2 regions of the Kitasatospora sp. NPDC018058 genome follow, and region 1 is predicted to be linked to the other one. Evidence: riboswitches for the same ligand, from Rfam matches in the RefSeq annotation. Region 1 holds a riboswitch; the other holds the start of a gene.

What was found. A riboswitch is a leader RNA that binds a small molecule or an ion and turns the genes downstream of it on or off. The one in region 1 is predicted to bind glycine.
Region 2: linked by a shared signal. The riboswitch ahead of gcvT (glycine cleavage system aminomethyltransferase GcvT) and the one ahead of gcvP (aminomethyl-transferring glycine dehydrogenase) in region 1 are both predicted to bind glycine.

Annotation. Positions count from the first base shown of each region.
Region 1 covers NZ_JBIRFA010000019.1:141,338-145,999, reverse strand. The annotation lists partial or broken gene ACH4E7_RS26550 (DUF2382 domain-containing protein) at 213-665, opposite strand; partial or broken gene ACH4E7_RS26545 (PRC-barrel domain-containing protein) at 1,026-1,421, opposite strand; glycine riboswitch at 1,645-1,748, shown strand; gene gcvP (aminomethyl-transferring glycine dehydrogenase) at 1,987-4,662, shown strand, end outside.
Region 2 covers NZ_JBIRFA010000001.1:526,339-531,000, reverse strand. The annotation lists gene ACH4E7_RS02330 (ABC transporter permease) at 1-388, opposite strand, end outside; gene ACH4E7_RS02325 (enhanced serine sensitivity protein SseB C-terminal domain-containing protein) at 853-1,767, opposite strand; gene ACH4E7_RS02320 (enhanced serine sensitivity protein SseB C-terminal domain-containing protein) at 1,884-2,681, opposite strand; glycine riboswitch at 2,867-2,971, shown strand; gene gcvT (glycine cleavage system aminomethyltransferase GcvT) at 3,203-4,324, shown strand; gene gcvH (glycine cleavage system protein GcvH) at 4,414-4,662, shown strand, end outside.

The DNA.
Region 1 (4,662 bases):
ATAGTGAATGAACTGAAGTAATCATGCGGGGAGATACTTCAGAGTGTCAAATATCGAGTGGTTAAGCTTTGGCAAAGGCGAACGGTCGGCGCCTGCGGCGGGCTTGTGCGGAGGGGGCGCCGGGGAGGGGGCGCCTGCGGCGGGCTTGTGGGGAGGGGAGTGAGGGCATGGCGATGGCCCCGGACGGTGTCCGGGGCCATCGGGGCGAGGCGTCAGGGAAGGGTGCGAAGTGGGGCGGCGTGCGAGTCGGGGGTAGGGGGCGGCGGGGTAGGGGGTGGCGAGGTGGGGGGTGGCGAAGGAGCGTTCGTCGGCGGGGTGGGGGTGGTGGGTGTGTTGTCGTGGACTTCGACGTGTTCGCGGCGGAGCTCCTCGCGGATGATCTCCTCGGTGGTGTAGCGCTCGACGACCAGGCGGACCCGCTCGATCGGGGCGCGGTACTTGCGGACCACCAGGCGTTCCTCGCGGAGGGTGACCTGCTCGACCGCCTCGGCCATCGCCTTCTCGGTGAGGGCGGAGCGCTCGGCCTCGCTCACCGGCATGCGCTCCACCCGGACACGCTCGCGGACCACCGGGACGCGGCGCTCGACCTGTTCGGTGGTCACGTACTTGCGCAGCTTCGCGGTGCCCAGGATGTGCCACTGGGTGGTGATGTCCAGCCGCTCCTCGCGGCAGGTGATCTCGACCGGGCCGCTCGGGGCCGAGGGGGCGGCGGCGCCGGTGGCGGGCGCGTGGGTGGTCCTGGTCTCGGTGGACCGTGGCTTGGGCTCGACGGTGGGGGTGGGTGCGGGGGTGCGGAAGGCGGGCGGCTTGGTGGCCTCGGCGGTGCTGCTGGTGGTGGTGCTCGTCGTCGTCGGGCCGGGCTCGGGGGCGCGGAAGGCGGGCGGCTTGGTGGCCTCGGCGGTGCTGCTGGTGGTGGTGCTCGTCGTCGTCGGGCCGGGCTCGGGGGCGCGGAAGGCGAGCGGCTTGGTGGCCTCGGCGGCCGGAGTGGTGCCGAAGTCGAGGTCGGGTCGGGCCGTCCGGCCGCTCTCCTCGGCGGCTGGAGTGGCGCCGAAGTCGAGGTCGGGTTGGGCGGTCCGGCCGCCCTCCTCGGCGGCCGGGCGGCCGTCCACCCGGGTGTCCAGGCCGTAGTAGCGGTAGAGCTGGAGCTCCTGGGCAGGCGAGAGGTGCTGGCCCACACCGAAGTCCGGCGAGTCCTTCACCAGCGACTTGTCGTACGGCACCCGGAGCTCGTTGTCGGAGAACTCGCTGGTGGCGAGCGGGACGAAGGCGTCCCGGCCGAAGACGCCGGTCCGGACGGCGGCCCATTCCGGCTGGCCGGTGGCGTCGTCCAGGTACACCTCGTCGACCGTTCCGATCTTGTCTCCGTTGCGGTCGACCGCTTTGTGGCCGATGAGGTCCCGGGGGTCGATGTCGGTCTGCACTCTTGCCTCCAGTGCGCTGCGCCTGCGGAACTCCCGCAGGTACGGCGGTCGGAGCACCGTCCCGTCCGCCACTTCACACCAAACGGCATGAATCGGACGGGCGCGACCGGGGTGCGCCGGACGGGCTCCGCGCTGGGCCGTTCGGGGGACGCGCGTAGACCTCGAGTGACCTGACACACCCGTGATCGGAAGCCCTCCCGCTGGTACCCTGGGCGGCGACCGCCGAGCCCGCTCGGGAGAGTCCCCGACGGCGAAAACCGCTGGTCGGGGCGCCGAAGGAGCAACTCCTCCCCGGAATCTCTCAGGCATCCGTACCGTGCGGGATAGGTCACTCTGGAAAGCAGGGCAGGACCGCCGGCGCGTGAGCCGGCGATCACCACCCTCACCGACGGTGCAAGCCGACGGAGCGCCACCAGCGCGACGTGCGGGCGAAGCTCTCAGGTCCCGATGACAGAGGGGGAGGCCTTTCGGGTTCGTCCGCCCAGGCCGATCCGCTGTCCGCAGCGGTGAACGCCGTTCGGCGTGCGTGCCCCCGCCGGTCCGTGACCAGGAGGCCTCGACCACCATGAACGCCCAGCCGAACGCGGGACGCCCCACCGGCGCCTCGACCCTCACCGAGCTTGAGTTGGCCAGCCCCTTCGAGAACCGCCACATCGGCCCCGACGCCGCCGCGCAGGAGAAGATGCTGGCGTCCGTCGGCTACGGCTCGCTGGACGAGCTCGCCGCCACGGCCGTTCCCGAGGCGATCCGCTCCATCACCGCCCTGGACCTGCCCGCCGGCCGCAGCGAGGCGCAGGTCCTCGCCGAGCTGCGCGAGCTGGCGAGCCACAACAAGGTGCTCCAGCCGATGATCGGCCTGGGCTACTACGGCACCTTCACGCCGCCGGTGATCCTGCGCAACGTCATGGAGAACCCGGCCTGGTACACCGCCTACACCCCGTACCAGCCGGAGATCTCGCAGGGCCGCCTGGAGGCGCTGCTCAACTTCCAGACCCTGGTCTCCGACCTGACCGGTCTGCCCACCTCCGGCTCCTCGCTGCTGGACGAGGGCACCGCGGCCGCCGAGGCGATGGCGCTGGCCCGCCGCGTCACCAAGGTCAAGGGCGGCGTCTTCCTGGTCGACGCAGAGACTCTGCCGCAGACCGTCGCGGTGATCAACACCCGCGCCGTGCCGACCGGCGTCGAGGTCGTCGTCGCCGACCTGTCCGAGGGCATCCCGGCCGAGATCGTCGAGCGCGGCGTCTTCGGTGTACTGCTGCAGTACCCGGGCGCCACCGGTGTGGTCCGCGACCTCGCCCCGGTGATCGAGCAGGCGCACGGGCTGGGAGCGATCGTCGCCGTGGCTGCCGACCTGCTGGCGCTGACCCTGCTCAAGTCCCCGGGCTCGCTGGGCGCCGACATCGCCTGCGGCACCTCGCAGCGCTTCGGCGTGCCGATGGGCTTCGGCGGCCCGCACGCCGGCTACCTGTCGGTGCGTGCCGAGTACGCCCGCTCGCTGCCCGGCCGCCTGGTCGGCGTGTCCGTCGACGCCGACGGCAACCGCGCCTACCGCCTGGCGCTGCAGACCCGCGAGCAGCACATCCGCCGCGAGAAGGCCACCAGCAACATCTGCACCGCCCAGGTGCTGCTCGCCGTGATGGCCTCGATGTACGCGGTCTACCACGGCCCGGACGGTCTGGCCGACATCGCCCGCCGCACCCACCGCTACGCCGCCGGCCTCGCCGAGGGCCTGCGGGCCGGCGGCGTCGAGCTGCTGCACGGCGAGTTCTTCGACACCGTCACCGCCGTCGTCCCGGGTCGCGCCGCCGAGATCGCCGCCGCCGCCCGCACCCACGGCATCAACGTCCACCAGGACGGTGCGGACCGGATCTCGATCTCCACCGACGAGACCACCACCCGCGAGCACCTGGCCGGTGTCTGGGCCGCGTTCGGCGTTCCCGCCGTCGAGGTGGCCGAGGCCGCCGAGACGCTGCCCGCCGCGCTGCTGCGCGAGGACGAGTACCTGACCCACCCGGTCTTCCACAGCCACCGCTCGGAGACCGCCATGCTGCGCTACCTGCGTCGCCTGTCGGACCGGGACTACGCGCTGGACCGCGGCATGATCCCGCTGGGCTCCTGCACCATGAAGCTCAACGCGACCACCGAGATGGAGGCGGTGACCTGGCCGGAGTTCGGCCAGCTGCACCCCTTCGCCCCGATCGACCAGGCCGAGGGCTTCCTGACGCTGATCCGCCAGCTGGAGCAGCAGCTGGTCGAGGTCACCGGCTACGACGCCGTCTCGATCCAGCCGAACGCCGGCTCCCAGGGCGAGCTGGCCGGCCTGCTGGCCGTCCGCGCCTACCACCACGCCAACGGCGACACCCAGCGCGATGTCTGCCTGATCCCGTCCTCGGCGCACGGCACCAACGCCGCCTCCGCGGTGATGGCCGGCATGCGCGTGGTCGTGGTGAAGACCCTGGTCGACGGCGACGTGGACGTCGAGGACCTGAAGGCCAAGATCGAGCAGCACCGCGACAACCTCTCGGTGCTGATGGTCACCTACCCGTCGACCCACGGCGTGTACGAGACCCAGATCACCGACATCTGCGCCTTGGTGCACGAGGCCGGCGGCCAGGTCTACGTGGACGGCGCCAACCTGAACGCCCTGGTCGGCCTGGCCAAGCCGGGCAAGTTCGGCGCGGACGTCTCGCACCTGAACCTGCACAAGACCTTCTGCATCCCGCACGGGGGCGGCGGCCCGGGCGTCGGCCCGGTCGCGGTGCGCGCCCACCTGGCGCCGTACCTGCCGAACCACCCGCTGCAGGAGGAGGCCGGCCCGGCGACCGGCGTCGGCCCGATCTCGGCCGCGCCGTGGGGCTCGGCGGCGATCCTGCCGATCTCCTGGGCGTACGTCCGGCTGATGGGCGGCGAGGGCCTCAAGCACGCGACCCAGGTCGCGGTGCTGAACGCCAACTACATCGCCAAGCGGCTGGCGCCGCACTTCCCGGTGCTCTACACCGGCCCGGGCGGGCTGGTCGCGCACGAGTGCATCATCGACCTGCGCCCGCTGACCAAGGAGACGGGCGTGACGGTGGACGACATCGCCAAGCGCCTGATCGACTACGGCTTCCACGCGCCGACGATGTCCTTCCCGGTGGCCGGCACGCTGATGATCGAGCCGACCGAGTCCGAGGACCTCCACGAGATCGACCGATTCTGCGACGCGATGATCGCGATCCGCGCCGAGATCGACAAGGTCGGC
Region 2 (4,662 bases), on a different contig from region 1:
CGCCGAAGGCGACCAGCAGGGAGACCCAGGAGCCCTCGATGACCCGGGAGAGCAGGTCACGGCCCTGCAGGGGGTCGACACCGAGTGGGTGGTCCCCGCTCATCCCGCCCCAGTCCCCGATCGGCAGGCCGCCGAGGTTGGCGTCCAGGATGTCCGGGTCCTGGTGGAGCGCGTCGGGGTCGAGCCCGAACATCGCCTCGATCGGCTTGGCCAGCACGGCGAGCAGGATCAGCAGGATCACCACGACGCCGCCGGCGACGGCGGCCTTGTCCCGCTTGAAGCGGGTCCAGGCGATCCGACCGAGGGAACGGCCCTCGATCGTCTTGGCCGGGGTCGGGGAGGCCGGTGCCTCCGGTTCGTTCCCGGCGGTTGTCACGGATGCGGTCATGGTCAGTTGGGTCCCCTCGCCGACGGTGGCCGGCCCACGGGTGCCGGGCGCCGGCTTCGGCGGTGCGGCTGCGGACGTGCGGAGGTGCTTAGGAGGAGCGGGTGTTCGCGGCAGTACGGGCGTGCACAGGTACTGCCACCACGCGGGATGGGCGTCGCATGGATCGAGCGGTCGGCGTGCGCGTTCACCTTCGTGGGGCTTCCAGTACGCGCGGTGCGTTGCGCAGAACTCTCCGACATGCGAACAGCCTTGCGCCAGCCCTGACAACCGACAGATGCCCAACTGTGATCTGCGTGCATGCACCTCTCCGGCCCTCGGCATATCCCTCTTCACACGGCTGTAACAGCCATGTCAAGATGTTCGGACTCCGGAATGGGAAATTCGTCCGGAAAGCACCGAAGCCGACCCGATGGAGAATCAAGTCGGCTTCTTGGTAAAGGCTTCGGCAAGAAATGGCTTTGAAATCAGCGGCCCGGGTATCCGGGCCACGCCTGCGGCGGCTGCTGACCCCAGCCCGGCGCGGGCGGCTGGGTGCCGTAGTACCCGGCCTGCGAGTGGTAGCCGGGCGCCGCCGCCGACGGGTACGGACCGGTCGGCGGGCGGCCCGCCTCGCGGTCGAAGAACGGCCGTGCGTTGGCGCGCATCCACAGCGCCACCGGATCGTACTCGTCCGCCATCGCCACCGTGGACACCGCGAGCCCCTCCGGGGCCACCGCGATCGCACGCTGCATCAGCGCCCGCACCGCCTCCACGGCCGGCGGCGAACTCTCGTACAGGTCCAGCCCGATCGCCAGGTACGGCTCCCCCACCGCCGGCTGCACCCAGGCCCGGCGCAGCGCCCGGACCGCACGCACTTCACCGGCCTGCCGCTCCAGCAGCGCGAAGAACTGCTGGGCGTTCACCTGCGGCTCGCTCAGCTTCAACGGACCGGCCGGCAGCCGGTCCAGGCCCGCGGCGATCCGCCGCAGGTCCGCCCAGGGCACGCCGACCCCGCCGCCAGGGGCGTGCGGGTTGAGCCACAGGCCCCAGCGGGTGCGGTACAGCGAGGCGGCGATCTCCCGCCCGGAGATGACCTCGTGGGCCCGGGCCCAGCCGGAGGCCGTCAGCTGCTCGGGCGAGGTCACGGCCGGCGCGTAGCCGTGGCCGCTGATCTCCATGTTCCCGTACTGCGCGTCCGGACTGCCCGGCGTGCCGTGCCAGAGCAGCATCCAGACCTGACCGTCGGCCAGCGCGTGCAGCAGCCGCTCGTACGCGTCGAAGCGCTCCGGCGCGACCTCGCGCAGGGCGTGCTCCAACGCGCCCGGATCCGCCGCCGGGCGCCCGGCCGGCGCCTGGCCCCAGGCCCCCGGCACACCGCCCGTTCCCGCTCCCGCACTCATGCGCCCACCTCGCCGCGCCTCTTTCCTCGAACCAGCCGGCCCGTCGGCCGTCTGCACGCACCCTATGGCGCGGCACCGGCCACCGCCACGGCGACGTGCCTGTTAGCGGACCCCACTCACACCCGCGCGTAGAAAGGCAGTACCCGGGTGAGCAGCCACTCGACCACCGGGTCCTCGGCGAGGTCGAGAAGTACCAGGTGGACGCCGCCGGGCAGCGGCGCGGTTCCCAGCGCCCGGCCGAGCGCCTCGTTCACCGCGCCCGGGTCGGCCGGGGCGGCCGGGTCCAGCTGGACGCCCACGAACATCACGGTCGGTTCGCCCTCGATGCTGGCCAGCGCCCGGCGCGCGGTCAACACCCCGGGCAAGGCCGACAGTTCCGCCCGGCAGGCGGCCAGGAAGTGCTCCGGGTCCTCGCCCGGCACCGGCTCGCGCAGCGCCACCCGGCCGCCGGTCGGCGCCTGCGGGTGCTGCTCCCAACGGTCTTCACGCGGCCCGCGACGCAGCTCGGCCACGCCCTGCGGCGGCACCGGGATGCCCACCGCCGCCTCGGGGTTGACCGCGATGCCCACGCCCAGCGGCAGTCCGCGGGCGAACTCCCAGGCGGGCGCGATCGCGAAGGCCATCCCCGGCGCCTGCTGGAGGAACAGCTCCTGCGAGGAGAACACCGGCACGTACGGGTCGCCGGCCAGCTCGATGGTCGGCAGGTCCAGCGCCTGTCCGGCCGGGTCTCCCCCGCCCGGCAGCGGGATCCACACCTGACTGCGGGCCAGCACCTCGATCACCCGCGGCGTCGCGCCCGGGTCGCCCAGCGCGGCCGCCAGCACCTGCTCCAGCTCGTTGGCCGGCCAGGCACCGCCCGACGGCTCCGACTCCGGCCCGCCCCACCCCTGCTGCTGCCCCACCGGGTACTCCATGCGCGCCTGAACCGCCCTCTGCCGGTCGGCCGCCCACTGCTGTGCCGACGCGGAGAAGTTTAGGGCTCGTGTTCGCCTCTGTGTCGTGTGACCGGGTCCCCCCTCCCCTCCTCCCCGCGGACGTGCCATGATGTGCGCGTCCGTCGGCATGCGCCGCGGGCCCCCACAACTCCACACCGGCCGCTCGAACCCGCGCGGGAGAGCCCGGAGTGCCGCTCAGGCGGTACAGCCGGCGCCGAAGGAGCAAGTCCTCCCCGGAATCTCTCAGGCCCCCCTACCGCACGGGTTAGGCACATCTGGAAAGCGGCGCGCGGCCCTGTCGCGCGCCCACCCACGGTGCAAGCCGCCATGCTGTCCCCCAAGCTGGAAACAGCTGCGGGCAGGTGAGCGGTGAAGCTCTCAGGTTCGACGACAGATGGGGAGACCCACGCCGCCGCATGCCCGCGCGCAGGGTCGGTCCCCGAGCGGGTCCGGTTCCGGCGCGTGCACCCCTGAGTGCCCCGACCGAGGAGTTCCTGGCCATGTCGTCCCTCCGCCTGACCGCGCTCGACGCGCTGCACCGCGCCCTCGGCGCGACCATGACCGACTTCGCCGGCTGGGACATGCCGCTGCGTTACGGCAGCGAGCGCGAGGAGCACCTCGCGGTCCGTACCAAGGCCGGTCTGTTCGACCTCTCGCACATGGGCGAGATCACCGTCACCGGCCCGCAGGCCGGCGAGATGCTGGACCACGCGCTGGTCGGCTTCGTCTCCGCGCTCGGTGAGCTGCGCGCCCGCTACACCATGATCTGCGCCGAGGACGGCGGCATCCTGGACGACCTGATCGTCTACCGCCTGCGCGCGGACGCCTTCCTGGTCGTCGCCAACGCCTCCAACGCCCAGCTGGTCCTGGACGAGCTGATCGCCCGCGCCAAGGGCTTCGACGCCGTCGTCACCGACGACCGCGACACCTACGCGCTGATCGCCGTCCAGGGTCCGGAGTCCACGGAGATCCTGGCCAGGACCACCGAGGCCGACCTGCCCGGACTGAAGTACTACGCGATCCTCCCGGCCCAGGTGGCCGGCCGCGAGGTGCTGCTGGCCCGCACCGGCTACACCGGCGAGGACGGCTTCGAGATCTTCTGCCGCCCGGTCGACGCCGAGGCGATCTGGCAGGCGCTGACCGTCGCCGGCGAGGGCCACGGCCTGGTCCCGTGCGGCCTGTCCTGCCGCGACACCCTGCGCCTGGAGGCGGGCATGCCGCTGTACGGGCACGAGCTGTCCACCGACCTCACCCCGTTCGACGCGGGCCTGGGCCGGGTCGTCCGCTTCGACAAGACCACCAACGAGGGCGCCTTCGTCGGCCGCAAGGCGCTGGAGCAGGCCGCCGCCGCGGCCGAGACCAACCCGCCGAAGGTGCTGGTCGGCCTGGTCTCCGAGGGCAAGCGGGTGCCGCGCGCCGAGTACACCGTGGTCTCCACCGAGGGCGCCCCGATCGGCCGGATCACCTCGGGCGCGCCGTCCCCGACCCTGGGCCAGCCGATCGCGATGGCCTACGTGGACGCGGCCCACGCGGCCCCCGGCACCACCGTCGCGGTGGACGTGCGCGGCAAGCACGAGCCGGTCCAGGTCGTGGCGCTGCCGTTCTACAAGCGCGCCCGCTGACACCCGCCTTTCCCCGTCCACGCACGTCGAAGCCGTCCGTGCGGCGGCCCGCTTCGTCGTACCCGCTTCCCATCCTGGAGAATGACGCCATGAGCAACCCCCAGCACCTGCAGTACACCAAGGAGCACGAGTGGCTGACGGCCGCCGAGGACGGTGTCTCCACGGTCGGTATCACCAAGCACGCCGCCGACGCGCTCGGTGACATCGTCTACGTGCAGCTGCCCGAGGTCGGCGACACCGTGACCGCCGGGGAGACCTGCGGCGAGCTGGAATCCACCAAGTCTGTCAGCGACCTGTACTCCCCGGTGACCGGCGAGGTCACCGAGGTCAACCAGGAC